Regions from separate parts of the Shewanella sp. SR43-4 genome, predicted to be linked through region 3. Evidence: predicted binding sites of a transcription regulator. Region 3 holds the regulator's gene; each other region holds the start of a gene.
The links. The regulator FliA, encoded in region 3, starts transcription of late flagellar genes. The targets are predictions, from matches to a motif close to CTAAAGNTNNNNNNNNNNNNGCCGATA.
Positions count from the first base shown of each region.

Region 1: H5123_RS00200 (DUF5610 domain-containing protein) is a predicted target of FliA. The motif match lies at 1,638-1,664, and genes of this name have one in related genera.
Region 2: pomA (flagellar motor protein PomA) is a predicted target of FliA. The motif match lies at 1,616-1,642, and genes of this name have one in related genera.
Region 4: H5123_RS05200 (VC2046/SO_2500 family protein) is a predicted target of FliA. The motif match lies at 2,142-2,168, and genes of this name have one in related genera.

Region 1 is NZ_JACJEB010000001.1:44,635-48,358, reverse strand. Features, by position in the region: gene H5123_RS00205 (FMN-binding glutamate synthase family protein) at 1-1,410, opposite strand, end outside; gene H5123_RS00200 (DUF5610 domain-containing protein) at 1,700-2,329, shown strand; gene H5123_RS00195 (ferredoxin--NADP reductase) at 2,373-3,122, shown strand; gene H5123_RS00190 (Fe(3+) ABC transporter substrate-binding protein) at 3,338-3,724, shown strand, end outside.
Region 2 is NZ_JACJEB010000009.1:126,732-130,455, forward strand. Features, by position in the region: gene H5123_RS12190 (flagellar motor protein MotB) at 1-664, opposite strand, end outside; gene pomA (flagellar motor protein PomA) at 668-1,435, opposite strand; gene xseB (exodeoxyribonuclease VII small subunit) at 1,773-2,009, shown strand; gene ispA ((2E,6E)-farnesyl diphosphate synthase) at 2,048-2,929, shown strand; gene dxs (1-deoxy-D-xylulose-5-phosphate synthase) at 2,952-3,724, shown strand, end outside.
Region 3 is NZ_JACJEB010000008.1:151,984-155,707, reverse strand. Features, by position in the region: gene H5123_RS11270 (chemotaxis protein CheA) at 1-783, opposite strand, end outside; gene H5123_RS11265 (protein phosphatase CheZ) at 799-1,536, opposite strand; gene cheY (chemotaxis response regulator CheY) at 1,550-1,933, opposite strand; gene H5123_RS11255 (RNA polymerase sigma factor FliA) at 1,978-2,697, opposite strand; gene H5123_RS11250 (MinD/ParA family protein) at 2,690-3,571, opposite strand; gene flhF (flagellar biosynthesis protein FlhF) at 3,576-3,724, opposite strand, start outside.
Region 4 is NZ_JACJEB010000003.1:327,017-330,740, forward strand. Features, by position in the region: gene queE (7-carboxy-7-deazaguanine synthase QueE) at 1-221, shown strand, start outside; gene H5123_RS05180 (PLP-dependent cysteine synthase family protein) at 307-1,368, opposite strand; tRNA gene H5123_RS05185 (tRNA-Tyr) at 1,706-1,790, opposite strand; tRNA gene H5123_RS05190 (tRNA-Tyr) at 1,820-1,904, opposite strand; tRNA gene H5123_RS05195 (tRNA-Tyr) at 1,993-2,077, opposite strand; gene H5123_RS05200 (VC2046/SO_2500 family protein) at 2,203-2,700, shown strand; gene H5123_RS05205 (DUF406 family protein) at 2,829-3,116, shown strand; gene H5123_RS05210 (EAL domain-containing protein) at 3,457-3,724, shown strand, end outside.

The DNA.
Region 1 (3,724 bases), on a different contig from region 3:
TAAATACCTTGGGTCCGTTACGCCACAAGAGTGGGCAATCATAGTTAAATCATAATGTAAGAAATGATTGTAGTTTGCCACTCGCACAGATTTATCTTTAGGATCTAAGCCTTTTTGCAGACGGATATTATGGGTTGTGATACCCGTTGGGCAGGTGTCTCTGTTACACTGTAGTGACTGAATGCAACCCAAGGCAAACATATTGCCGCGAGCTGAAGCAATAAAGTCTGCGCCAGTGGCCAATGCCCAAGCTACATAAGATGGCATAATCATTTTACCCGTTGCGATGACTTTAATGCGTTGCTTAAAGCCGCGTTGATTCAATAAATCAACCAGAGACGGCAAGCTTTGCCTTAGTGGTAACCCAACGTTGTCCATTAATGCCTGTGGCGCTGCACCAGTGCCGCCATCTGAGCTGTCCAACGTAAAAAAATCTGGGGCATATTCTATCCCACGTTGCTCAATTTCATCCAAAAACTCTGTTACCCAAGACATATCGCCTAATACAGCCTTAATGCCAGTTGGTTTACCGGTAATGTCTCTTACTTGATTTATCATATCGACAATGTCAGCAACATTGTGTAATTCAATATGGCCATTAGGGCTAATTGAGTCGTGTCCTGCTGGAATACCGCGAATGGCTGCGATTTCTTCGGTCACTTTTACTGCAGGTAAAATCCCTCCTTTCCCTGGCTTAGCGCCCTGGCTCAACTTAATTTCAAACATTTTAACTTCAGGGTGGGCTGCTATATCGCTGAGTTTTTGAGGATCTAAATGGCCTTGTTCGTCTCGGACACCATATTTGGCAGTCCCGATTTGAAACACTAAGTCACAATGACCTTTAAGATGATACGGGCTTAATCCTCCCTCACCAGTATTGAGCCAGCAACCTGCTTTCGCTGCACCATGAGATAGCGCAGTAATCGCTGGTCGAGATAATGCACCAAAGCTCATTGCTGAAATATGGCAAATTTTACTGGTTGTGTAAGGATGGGTGCAATCTGGACCAATGGTTACGTCTATTGTCTTGTGAGAGTCATGATCGCTGACTGGAAAGGCTGAGTTCATGAACATCACTGAACCGGGTTTATCTAGAACTTGTGTTGATCCAAATGCAATTGTACGGTCAACATTTTTTGCTGCGCGATATACCCAATTGCGCTCGGCACGGTTAAATGGCAGTTCTTCACGATCTTGAGAAAAAAAGTATTGTCTAAAAAACTCACCCTGTTTTTCAAATATATATCGAAAGCGACCGATAACAGGATAATTATGGCGTATGGCTTGTTTTGTTTGCCATTTATCAGCAATAAACATGTAAATGACCGCAATCAGTAATAGCCAAAATAACACTAAGAAAAGACCAGAGAAGATATCCATTCCCCACATAAACCAATGTTGTTGCGGCATATTATTGTCCTTAAATTGAATCTAGTACTGTGTGTTTATTCGCGGTAATTTAGTCGCAGTAATGATAGTAATTGAGTCTGGTTAATTAACCATATTAGCAATGCCAAATATAATCTCACTATATCGTTTATTTTTTCTGCTTGCTATCTAACTGCTTTGTTTTAAAGCGAAGAGGCATTTATGGTCATTATTGCAGTGAATTAAATCGTATATTTATTTCATTATGACTTCAGGTATGCATTTTTTGGTCGATAATTAAGCTATCCGTTACTTTAAATAAGACACTATTATGGACATTAAAAGCGCAGCGCCCTCAAATGTGAAGGGACGAGAAAACAACAATACTCCAACCAGTGAAGCGAATACTTCAACTCAAAATAAAGCTAATAATACGAGTTCAGCGGTAAATTCATCAGCTAAAGTATCAGTGAGTCAACTGAGTCGTCAAATGATGAACAACAGTATTCTTGCCGCACAGGAAGAAGTGAGTATTTCTGCGGGTGACAAGTCTATGGCGTTGCTTTATCGCGCCGCAATTGAAGCCATTAACCAAGAACTTGCCCCCACGCTTGGAGACAACGCAATTCAGAAGGGCGTCGATAGCGGAGTGGATTACTCACCAGAGGCAACAGCTGATCGCATTGTGAGCTTTGCCACAAATTTTTTCTCTATTCACCAACAACAAAATAAATCTATGGGACTCGATGAGCAAGTTGATAGTTTTATGCTCAAAATTGGTGATGCCATAGATCAAGGCTTTAAAGAGGCTAGCGATATATTGTCTGGTTTAAAGGTGTTAGAAGGTGATATAGCCGCTGGTGTGGATAAAACATATGAACTGATACAGCAAGGGTTAGCGCAGTTTAAGCAAGATAAGCTTGCTAAAGATGAATCACAAAGCGTGACTCAAGCGACGTAGTCTCTTATGATTAAGATTGGCTCTCAGTGAAAGGATCGTGACTATGTGGACTACGGGTAAAGTAATTGAACGCATTGATTGGAATGACAAATTATTTTCACTGCGGATCAAAGCTGATGTCGAACCTTTTATCGCTGGTCAATTTATAAAGCTCAGCCAAATACGAGATGAAAAGCGTGTTGCTCGTGCATATTCATTGGTGAATCCCCCAGGTAAGGACTATGTCGAAGTGCTTGCTGTTGCGGTAGAGGACGGGCTGCTGTCTCCAGATCTACAAGCATTAACCCCAGGAGACTCTATTGAAGTGACGTCTAAAGCAACAGGGTTTATGACTCTAGACGAGGTGCCAAATGGTGCTTTGCAAGGTAAACATTTGTGGTTTTTTGCCACAGGCACCGCAGTCGGACCTTTTATCTCAATGCTGGCAACTGATGGGCCTTGGCAACGTTTTGAAAAGGTCGTGCTCGTTTATGGTGTTCGCCTTGGTGAAGATCTTGCTTATTTAGAGACCATCCAGCAGTTTATTGAACTGCATCCACAGCAGTTTGTATTTATTCCTATTGTGACCCGTGAAGATTATCCTAATGCTTTATCATGTCGTATTCCCGATGGTATTAGCAGCGGATTAATTGAACAGAAAGCGGGGTTAGGGATAAATGCTGAGCATTCTCAAGTGATGATCTGCGGTAACCCTGGCATGATAACGGATGCTCAAATCGCTTTAGTGGAAAAAGGATTAGCAAAAAATCTTCGACGCGCTCCTGGACAAATAACAGTCGAAAAATATTGGTAATAGCATCAATCATAACCATTAATGCCGTGATGGCAGAGCCTCAACAGTGCTCACTGATTTTTGTGGTCATTGCTTCCCCCGCTTGAAAATTCACTGCCCCGAGTGAAACAGCACTTGCTCCTTTGAAGATGATCACTTACCCTATCGCAATTGATAACCATTATCAATCGCGTCGGCGATGGCGCAATATTGTTTCAATTAGGGAGCGTTGATTAATGAAATTGCTAAAAAGTGTCGCATTATTAGGTTTGGCTTGTGTGGCTTCTTCGGTCAGTGCCGCAGAGGCATTAACGGTTTATTCTTATCGCCAAGCTTTCCTGATTGAGCCCATTGTTGAAAAATTTACCCAACAAAGTGGTATCGACGTTAATGTCGTATTTGCTAAAGATGGCATTGCTGAACGGATAGCGCGTGAAGGTCGTTTATCCCCTGCTGACGTAGTGCTGACATCAGACTTTTCTCGCTTGATGGAGTTGGTGGATAAAGATCTTGTTTCACCGGTCCAAAGCAACATTATCGACCATAATATTCCGTCTCAATATCGCTCACAACAACATAATTGGTTTGCACTCACTATGCGGGTGCGTAATTTATATTCTTCT
Region 2 (3,724 bases), on a different contig from region 3:
CGGATACCGTAATCACCCCGGGAACATCTTTTAATAATTCACCAATCGATCGCACTATGGGTTTGAACTTAGGTTGTAAAAAGCCAGAACCAGATGCAAACGAGCCTTTTTCACGAATACGGATAATAATTTGCTGACCTAAAGACTCAATTTCAATCGCACCATCGACGATTTCTTCATTAAGCTTTTCAGCCATTTTCTTAACTTGCTCGTTAATATTTTCTTGTGAAGATGCAGCATCTTTTTTAACCGCTTCAGCTTCTTGCTGCGCTGTTGCTGCGGCATTACCGCCACGCTGTTCACCGCTTTGTTTTTGGGTTCCACCAGCATTGTCATCTTCACCAGCCTGATATTCTATGGTTGGTTGAGTCATTTCATTAGTCTGTTGATTAATGATCTCAATAGGCGTGGGATCGGGTCGACCAGGGCGAAATTCCAATGCAATAACAGAGGTGCCTTTGGGGATATCTTTTACTTCAACTTTGTTTTGCACCCCAAATGCATACTTCATTGAACCGGCAATTTGCTTAAATTTCATCACGTCCATTTCAGAGAACGCTAATAACAACACGAAGAAGCACATAAGCAATGACATTAAGTCTGCAAAGGTGGCAAGCCACATGGGGGCGCCTGCTGGTGGACAATCACACTTGGCCTTAGCCATGAGTTACTCTCCGTCCGTTGTATCAATTTTTCTTAATTTTTCAGCCAAATAATTCTTCAGGAAGCCTTCGATCACCCGTGGATTTTGTCCATCTTGAATAGCTAATACCGCATCCATAATAAGATTACGATTAAGCAATTCTTCGTTCATACGTAATGATAATTTATCCGCCATTGGGATAGCGATCATGTTGGCGATCACTGCGCCATAAAGTGTCGTTAGCAAAGCGACCGCCATTGATGGCCCAATGGATTTAGGATCATCCATGTTAGATAACATCGCCACCAAGCCGACAAGTGTACCAATCATTCCCATTGCAGGGGCTACATCACCCATAGCTTTAAAAATGCCAATACCGGTTTTATGCCGCTCTTCTGTCAAGGTAATGTCTTTTTCTAGCGCATTACGCACGACATCGCCATCATGGCCATCAACCAACATATCGACAGCTTTCTGCATAAAGCTGTTAGTTATAACCGCCTCTTCTAATGCTAAGAAGCCCCCTTTACGGGCTGCATCAGCCATGGTGACAGCTTGTTCGATTAAATCTTCAGGTTTGTCTAATTTGAACATGAAGGCTTTCATGCCAATCTTTATCGAACCTAAAAATTGTTTTAGGTTAAATTTCATCATCACAACAAATAATGAGCCAGCAACAACAATCAAAATTGACGGTACATCGATAAATAATCCGATACCACCACTAGTCACCATCGCACCAATAATAAATGCAAAAGCACCAATAATACCTATTAGGGTAGCTAAATCCACAACCTCTCCTCAATCGCAGTCATTGCGCTGCCTATTTGTGCCGCTTTATCGTGCTGTGAGCACATACTGTATAACCTGAACAACGGGGCATATTGTTGCTTAACTATATTGCCCATCGTTATGTATTACAGCAACAGTTTCAATACTATTTTATGCTATCAATTTTAAATTATGACTTGTTATCGGACAAACTCGGCTCAAGTTTAGCTTGTTTTTGCACATTCTAAACAAAATTCAATAACAAAGCGTGCTGTTGAGCAAATATCCAGCGACTGTATTTGACCGATACGCTGGGCTGATATACCTTGTCACTCGCGTAATGAAAGGAATATTAATTGTGGCAAAAAAACCAGAAAACCTCAGTTTTGAACAATCATTAACTGAACTTGAAACCATTGTTGCTCATTTAGAGCAAGGCGAAGTGTCTCTGGATGACGCGCTTAAACAATTTGAGCGTGGTATTAAGTTAGTCAGACAAAGCCAAGCAAAACTTGAACAAGCACAGCAAAAAGTCTCTATATTACTAAATGAAGATGATGCTGAATTTGTGCCATTCACTGTTGAAAGTGAATAATCGTCACAGAGTGTGTATTAAATAATAGGTCTTGATACGTGTTAGCTGAAGCGATAACAACATACCAAAAGCGCGTTAATGTTACTCTTAACGAGCATTTAACTTTGCTTGATGATGCCGCCCCAGATTTAAAAGCAGCCATGCTGCATGGGGCATTATTAGGCGGTAAACGCATTAGACCATTTTTGGTCTACAGTGTCGGTGATATGCTGGGTGTCAATATCAATGCGCTGGATAAAGCTGCCGCAGCCATTGAATGTATTCATGCATATTCTTTAATACATGATGACTTACCGGCTATGGACAACGACGCACTTCGTCGTGGTCAACCCACGGTACATGTTGCCTTTAATGAAGCCACTGCAATTCTTGCTGGAGACGCACTTCAAACATTAGCGTTTGAAATTATCACCGCTCCGAGCAATGACTTACACCCAAAGCAGCAAATCGCCATGGTGAGAGCACTTGCCAAAGCCTCTGGGTACCAGGGCATGTGTGGTGGACAAGCAATTGATCTTAGTGCTACCGATCACAGTATCAATATAGAAAGATTAACCGAATTACATAATAAAAAAACCGGTGCGTTGATTACTTGTGCCGTAGAGCTCGCGTTGATTGCTGCAGATATACCCGATGAGCACTATCAACTCATGATGAAATACGCTCACACGCTTGGATTAGCTTTTCAAGTTCAGGATGATATTTTAGATATCACCGCAAGCACTGAAGAGCTAGGAAAACCCCAAGGCAGCGATCAGCAATCGAATAAAAGCACTTTTCCGAAACTACTTGGTCTCGATGGTGCCAAAGCCTGTGCAGAACAACTAATACAAGATGCACTATCAGCGCTGACTAAATTACCATACAATAGCCAGTTAATTGCAGACTTCGCCCACTACATTATTGAGCGAAGATTATAATAAAGAGTCAGACAATCTCGCTATGAGCTTCGATATTTCTAAATTCCCAGTACTAGCAAAAGCTAATACACCAGAAGAATTGAGGAAGTTACCTCAAGGTTTACTTCCACAAGTGTCTGATGAACTCAGACAGTTCTTACTTCAGTCTGTTGGTATTTCTAGCGGACATTTCGCTTCTGGCTTAGGCACAGTTGAATTAACTGTGGCACTTCATTACGTCTACAATACCCCATTCGATCGATTAATTTGGGACGTAGGCCATCAAGCTTATCCACACAAAATACTCACTGATCGTCGCGAACAGATGCACACCATTCGCCAAAAAAATGGCTTACATCCTTTCCCATGGCGTGAAGAAAGCCCATACGATACCTTTAGCGTAGGCCACTCAGGCACTTCTGTGAGTGCAGCATTAGGTATGGCGATCGCTGCTGAAAAAGAAGCTGTGGGTCGTAAAGTGGTTGCCGTCATTGGTGATGGCGCCATGACAGGTGGTATGGTGTTTGAAGCACTTAATCATGCGGGCGACTTGCACAATGACATGCTGGTGGTACTTAATGACAACGAAATGTCGATTTCTGAAAACGTTGGTGCACTGAATAACCACTTAGCACAACTGATGTCAGGACGCTTTTATACCACCATTAGAGAGAACAGTAAAAAGGTCCTTAAAGGGATGCCAGTCATTAAAGAAATGGCTAAGCGTACTGAAGAACACCTTAAAGGCATGGTTGTGCCTGCAACGCTATTTGAAGAACTAGGGTTTAATTATATTGGCCCTATAGATGGTCACGA
Region 3 (3,724 bases):
GTCTACTGCGGGTTGAGCAACTGGTGTACTTGCAGGCTTAGCGGCAACCACAGGTTCGTCTTTGGCTTTAAATGAACCTGAGCCGTGTAACTCGTCTAAGAGTGCTTCAAATTCGTCATCGGTAATTTCGTCACTGCTTTTTGCTGGTGCTGGTTTTGAGTCAATATTGTCTTTCTTTACTGCAGAAGATTTAGATGCAACAGGACTGTTACCTGAACCGTGTAAGGCATCAAGTAAGGCTTCAAATTCTAACTCATCAATTTCATCGATACTGCCAGAATCAGACGTTTCTGCCGTAAAAGAACTCACATCTTCAATGACTTCAGGCTCGTTAACCTCAACTACATTTTCGATAGGTTCAAGTTCTGCAGCCGACATCTCTGAGGGTAATGGCGCACCTGAGCTTAATAATTTGAGTTTCGCAAGTAGCATTGGATCGGCAGGGTCTTGTTCTTGTCCCTGTTGAGTTTGAGCAAACATTGTATTAATGGCGTCGACCGCTTGCAAAATAATATCCATTAATTCTGCATTTACGCCACGTTTTCCGGTGCGCAATAAATCGAACGTATTTTCAGCTTCATGACACACGTCGACCATCGGCTTTAAGCTTAAAAAACCAGCTCCGCCTTTGACAGTATGAAATCCACGGAAAATAGCATTAAGTAAATCACTGTCATCAGGATTATTTTCAAGGGCAACTAGCTGCTCTTGTAGAAGCTCTAAAATCTCACCAGCTTCAATTAAAAAGTCCTGGAGTATCTCTTCATCAACATCAAAGGACATTAAATTGACTCCTAATTAGAAACCCAGACTTGATAGCAGATCGTCTACTTCATCCTGACCTGTCACCACATCTTCACGCAGTTCTGCATTCATGATGGGGCCTTCTGCTTCTATTTTATTATCGTTTATCGTTGGCGATGACTCAGTAATATGATCACCAAACACCGTTAGCATTGAAACTAAATTACTTTCTACTTCACGAACTAAATCAATCACTCGACGGATCATTTGGCCAGTTAAGTCTTGGAAGTCTTGCGCCATTAAAATTTGATTTAATAGCTCACGAAGACGATTACAATCATTTTCACTGTGTAACATAAACTGCTGAACATCGTGGCAAAGTGATTTAAACTCACCCAACTCGATGTCACGACGCATCAATTTATCCCACATTGGCGTTACTGATTGAATATTACTGATAATGGTATCGGCCAAAGGTAGACATTCTTCAACTGCATCCATGGTTTTATTAGCAGCTTGCTCTGTCATATCGATAACGTAGTTTAATCTTTCTTTAGCGTCCGGAATTTCGGTATTGGCTAATTCAGATAAACGGTTATCAATTTGAAAATCTTTTAATGCACTATGAAGTTGTCGAGTTAACTTACCCACTTCTTCAAAAAGCTCACGCTGCAATGGTGTAGCAAGCTCCCTGATGACGTCATCAGCTTTATCTTGCTGACCTAAGGTAAGCAATTCAACAAGTTCTTGGGCCTGTTCGAGAGTGATTAACCCCGATATTGATGCCTGCATGACTTATCCTTGCTTATGCGAGTCGTTCAAAGATTTTATCTAACTTTTCTTTTAACGTTGCGGCGGTGAAAGGCTTTACCACATAACCATTTACCCCAGCTTGCGCTGCAGCAATAATTTGTTCACGCTTGGCTTCTGCGGTTACCATCAATACGGGTAAATGCTTTAACGAATCATCTGCACGGATTGCTCTAAGTAAATCAATACCTTGCATTCCAGGCATGTTCCAGTCTGTTACTACAAAATCAAAATCGCCTTTTTGTAACATAGGTAGGGCTGTTGAGCCATCATCTGCTTCTTGGGTATTATTAAATCCCAAATCTCGCAACAAGTTCTTAATGATACGCCTCATTGTTGAAAAATCGTCAACAATAAGAATCTTCATATTCTTGTCCAAGGTTTCCTCCGGTGAGCTGACACTCGTTTGCTCTAAATAAGTTATTATTCTTGTGTCCAATGCTTGAGTTTAGCTTTTAATCTGAGCATTGCCTGACTTAATATCTGGCTTACACGCGATTCACTAACATCAAGGATGGCACCGATTTCTTTTAAATTTAATGCTTCGTTGTAATATAACGACAACACTAACGCATCTCTTTCTGGCAATGTCTTAATTGCTTCAACCAATGCAGATTGGAATTGAATTTCAGCAAGCGAGTCAAAGGCCTCATCTGGCGATTCATTATCTGTGATTAACACATCTTGCGAAACACCAAGATCTTCTATGCCTATGATTTTACCAACAGAAACATCATTTAAGATATGATGGTACTCATCGAGCGACATTTCAAGCTTTTCAGCAATTTCAGTATCATAAGCATCACGACCAAGCTGTTGCTCTAATTCATCAATTACTTGTGCAACTCGACGATTATTACGGTGAACTGAGCGTGGAACCCAGTCACCACGACGAATTTCATCTATCATCGCTCCACGAATTCTAATGCCAGCAAAAGTTTCAAACTTAGCACCTTTGCTGTTATCAAATTTTGATGAGGCCTCAAGCAACCCCATCATTCCAGCTTGTAACAGGTCATCAAGTTGCACCGATGCTGGTAATCTTGCCAGCATATGATGAGCAATTCTTTTTACCAACGGTGCATACTGTTCAATGATAGACGTTTTGTTATCGAACTGAGTATACGCTGCGGCTTTATTCACCCGTTCTTCCTTCTTGTATCGGCTTACGTTGTACAAGACGTTCAACAAAAAATTCTAAATGACCACCGGGTTGCTGTGGCACAGGCCAAGTCATAATTTTATTGGCTAATCCGTGGTAAGCAATGGCTGAAGGTGATTTAGGATAAGCCTCAACGACTAGTTTTTGTTTACGAACTGCTTTACGTAAATTCTCATCAAAGGGAATGGTTGCCACCAACTCCAATGCAACATCTAGAAATCTATCTGTCACTTTACTGAGTTTAGCAAATAATTCCATACCTTCTCGTAAACTACGTACCATATTTGCCACAATTTTGAAGTGGAACACACCATGTTCACGACTTAGTATCTTAATTAACGCATAAGCATCGGTAATCGATGTTGGTTCGTCACAAACCACAATTAATACATCTTGTGATGCACGAGAAAAACTCAGCACCATATCTGATATACCGGCAGCAGTATCAACAATTAAAATATCAAACTGAGTCCGCATTTCACTAAATGCACGGATCAAGCCGGCATGTTGTGCTGGTGTCAATTCAACCATCGCTTGTGAACCTGATGTAGCAGGAACAATACCGATACCTTTGGGTCCGCGTACAATGATGTCATCTAATTCGGCATCACCAGACAAAACATGAGATAAATTTTTCTCAGCACGTATCCCGAGCATCACATCGACATTGGCTAAACCTAAATCGGCATCAAGTACTAATACACGTTTGCCCTTTTCGGCTAATGCTACCGCAGTATTAATTGACACACTTGTTTTACCAACTCCGCCTTTACCACCGGATACGGCAATTACTTTAACTTTATCGTTATTTGGTTGATTCATCATACGTAAACCACTTGCTTGATCCCGAGTCATATCTTTACTCAAATGCATAGGCTGTGTCATTAGACCACACTGTGTCTTGTGATAATTGTTGTTCAGTTTCATTTAACGCCGCGAGAGCTTTCTTGGCTAGCTCTAGTGTATCTGCGACTTTCATGTCCTCAGGAACACGTTGACCGTCAGTAA
Region 4 (3,724 bases), on a different contig from region 3:
AAGCCTTAAATCGTGCTAACGAAATTAAACATCCTATTGCGACAGAACGTCATATTGAAGAATTAGATGAGCTGTTACAACACATAGATATCAGTGCCAAAACGATTTGTTTACAACCGATTAGTCAAAAGGCGCGGGCAACCGATCTTGCAATGAAAGTGTGTATTGCGCGTAATTGGCGTTTATCGATTCAAACTCACAAATATTTGAATATCGACTAATGTGTATTTAGCAACGTTTCCCCTTGATGCTGAGCCAATAATGAAAGCCGTTGAATCCAGATTCAACGGCTTTTTTAATGTTTAGTTAACTGATTAAACCACAAACATTAAAGGCAGACAGTTTCTCGCGATAGTGCTGAAAACAACCGATATTATTTTCGATCCACTCGGGGTTGTAGTAGGTATCGAGATAACGTTCACCAGCATCACAAATTAACGTCACAATTGAACCGGTTTGGCTTGCATGTCGCATCTGTGTTGCCAGCAATAACGCCCCATACAAGTTTGTGCCAGTGGACGCGCCCGTTTTACGACCAATTAATTGTTCTAGCCATTGAATGGTTGCGATTGACGCGGCATCTGGGATTTTAATCATGCTATCAACCACCCCTGCAATAAACGATGGTTCAACCCGAGGTCGGCCAATACCTTCAATTTTACTGTATTTATCACTCACAATCGTTGCATCACCACTGTGAAAATAATCATAAAAGACTGAGTTTTCTGGGTCAACGACGCACAGTTGGGTTTTTTGTTGTTGATAGCGAATATAGCGACCAATAGTGGCACTGGTGCCGCCAGTTCCTGGACTCATCACAATCCAACTTGGGATTGGATGTGGTTCGCGTTCCATTTGGTTAAAAATAGAATCAGCAATATTGTTGTTACCCCGCCAATCTGTTGCACGTTCAGCATAAGTGAATTGGTCCATATAGTGACCTGTTAACTCAGCAGCCAATCTTTCTGATTCTGCGTACATCTGACTGCCATTATCAACAAAGTGGCACTTAGCCCCATAAAATTCAATTTGTTCAATTTTCTTTTTAGCGGTGTTTTTAGGCATTACCGCAATAAAAGGTAAACCGAGTAATCGAGCGAAATAGGCCTCTGAAACGGCAGTGCTGCCAGAGGATGACTCAATGATAGGGGTATCTTTTTTTATCCAGCCATTACAAAGGGCATATAAAAATAATGATCGAGCCAAACGGTGCTTTAAGCTGCCGGTAGGATGTGTACTTTCATCTTTTAGATAAATGTCTATGCCATCAAGTTGTGGCAAGTCTAATTTGATTAGATGTGTATCAGCAGAACGTTGATAATCGGCTTCTATTTTTGCAATGGCCTGATTGACCCAAGATGATGACATGCAATAATACTCGTTATTCCAAAAAGGAATAAATAATAACTAAAATACAAAGTTAAGAGTAGTGTTTATCGACCCATATAGGTATTTATTGTTCAATAATGGCAGTAAAGGATGAAATAGAGCAGATAAAGACAAAATACCGTAAATAATGGCATCAATAATGTTGACCGGCGAAATAACCAATTAACAGCAGCAGAAAAGATTAAGCAAAAAATTAGTATCGATAGGGGGTAAACTTGTCGTGTAGGAATTGAGAAAAAACGATCTTTATAACGAGGAATTGTGGACAGATATTTAGCTAGTATCACGATATAAATTGATAAAACAAAATGTAAAATGGTGGAGGGAGAAGGATTCGAACCTTCGAAGGCTGAGCCGTCAGATTTACAGTCTGATCCCTTTGGCCACTCGGGAACCCCTCCACAGCAAGATAATATGAATAAAAGAAAGATGGTGGAGGGAGAAGGATTCGAACCTTCGAAGGCTGAGCCGTCAGATTTACAGTCTGATCCCTTTGGCCACTCGGGAACCCCTCCACATATTTTCTTTTTTCTTACTCTCTTTTTACATTCTAACGCTTTACAACTTTAACGCTTCACAACAAACACTTTATAACAACGCAAATGGTGGAGGGAGAAGGATTCGAACCTTCGAAGGCTGAGCCGTCAGATTTACAGTCTGATCCCTTTGGCCACTCGGGAACCCCTCCTCAATTGCGGTCGCCATAGTAGTCAGAAACCTTTTGTATGTAAAGTGTAAAGTTGAATAAATTACTAAAGTTTATGACTGTTTGGTCGATAAAATAGCATCGAGCAGTAGTTGTGATGTTTTTATATGCAAATTGAGTCAACATTAGTCAATGAATTACAAATAGGGAACCGATTAAACGTCGCGATTGAGCATAATCGTCGCGGTGAATTTGGCTTGCTATTGGCTATGCTGTCTGTAGATGCTCGTGATATGGCACAGTTTCAATTAGAAACTGACACTGATAACACGCAAAAGTTACGCAACAAATTTTCTGTACCGCAACCGCAGTTATTAGTTGATGATATTTCTGTCCATCCAGACACCTTTGATCACGCGATGATATTTCAGCAACAAGGTGCCAGACAGTTTCAACTGCAACAAGCATTAACACCTGAAGCTCTGGTCATCAGAGGGTCGCAATCTGATGCTATGGTCGAAGTATTAAGTAACTGTGATTACCTCACTAAAAATAAAGCGATTAATGCCTACCAGCAACATACTCCCATAGAAGACATGCATTTTTTAGATCAACTCAGCACGCAGCGTAAGATATCAAACACGTTAGCACTTCAGCTAGCATAAGCCTGTAATGCGGTGATCTTGTTTAGATTAAGTGAATACTTTTAGGATTTGTGAGCATGGCAAATAAATGGCAGCTTGATCTACGTTATATTGATAAGTGACCGTTAAATTAACTAGTGGGTGAAGTCATGATTAAACAAATTAAACAGCAGCAAGGCCTTGTAAGCGATAGTTGTACCGAATGCGGAAGTTACGTCGATATTGGTGCCGTAGTTGAGGCAGAAGATACATTATTAGTGCTTAGTTTTGCTGGTGATGATGCATTGTCACAAGCTCAAGCGATGCAGGAAATTGCTCAGCAACGTTTTGCTGATACAAAAGCTGTCATTATTGATGCCGATAATACCATTGAACTCAAGCTTGATTTCGCTTTTAGTGTAGAGAAAATGATTTTTCAACTTGAAAATCAACTGTAGATCTATCTGCAGTGTAATGAAAAGAAATATTGGTTATATGTTTGTTGTTAAAGATTTTTATCCGAGTATACCTCGCGTAATATTAATCCTAGTAAAGCGTAACAATGTATTACCAAAGGATTGCTGTTTTTAAGTATCGCGTGTAATCTGCGTTACTTAACTAAAGTCATAGTAGCTTTTGCTAATGTAACTTTATGATGCCTTTAACGCGAGTTTTGCTCTCTAAGTATTGCTATAACATGTTGACTCACACTCAGAATACCAAAACCAATAATGATAAGTATTTTGAGTTACAAACGTTATAGATTTAGGAAATGAAACCATTTTTTTCGGGATGTAAATGAGTCGAAGAGAACACCAGCACTTATTGGAATTAATTGTAAATTCCAGTGCAAAACAACAAGGTGATTTCACCAAAACCGCAGAGCTGGTTTGTCAATTGCTGCGGGATTATTTTAAAGCATCATTTGTGTCTGTTTGGTCATTACGACATAAAAATAATGATGGCTTGCTGGTTGATGAATGCCTTATTTCTGAGCATGCATTGGTTGCAAGTGATGTGGACCAGACGCTGGTGTATATCTCCCATTTGAAACAAATGACCATTG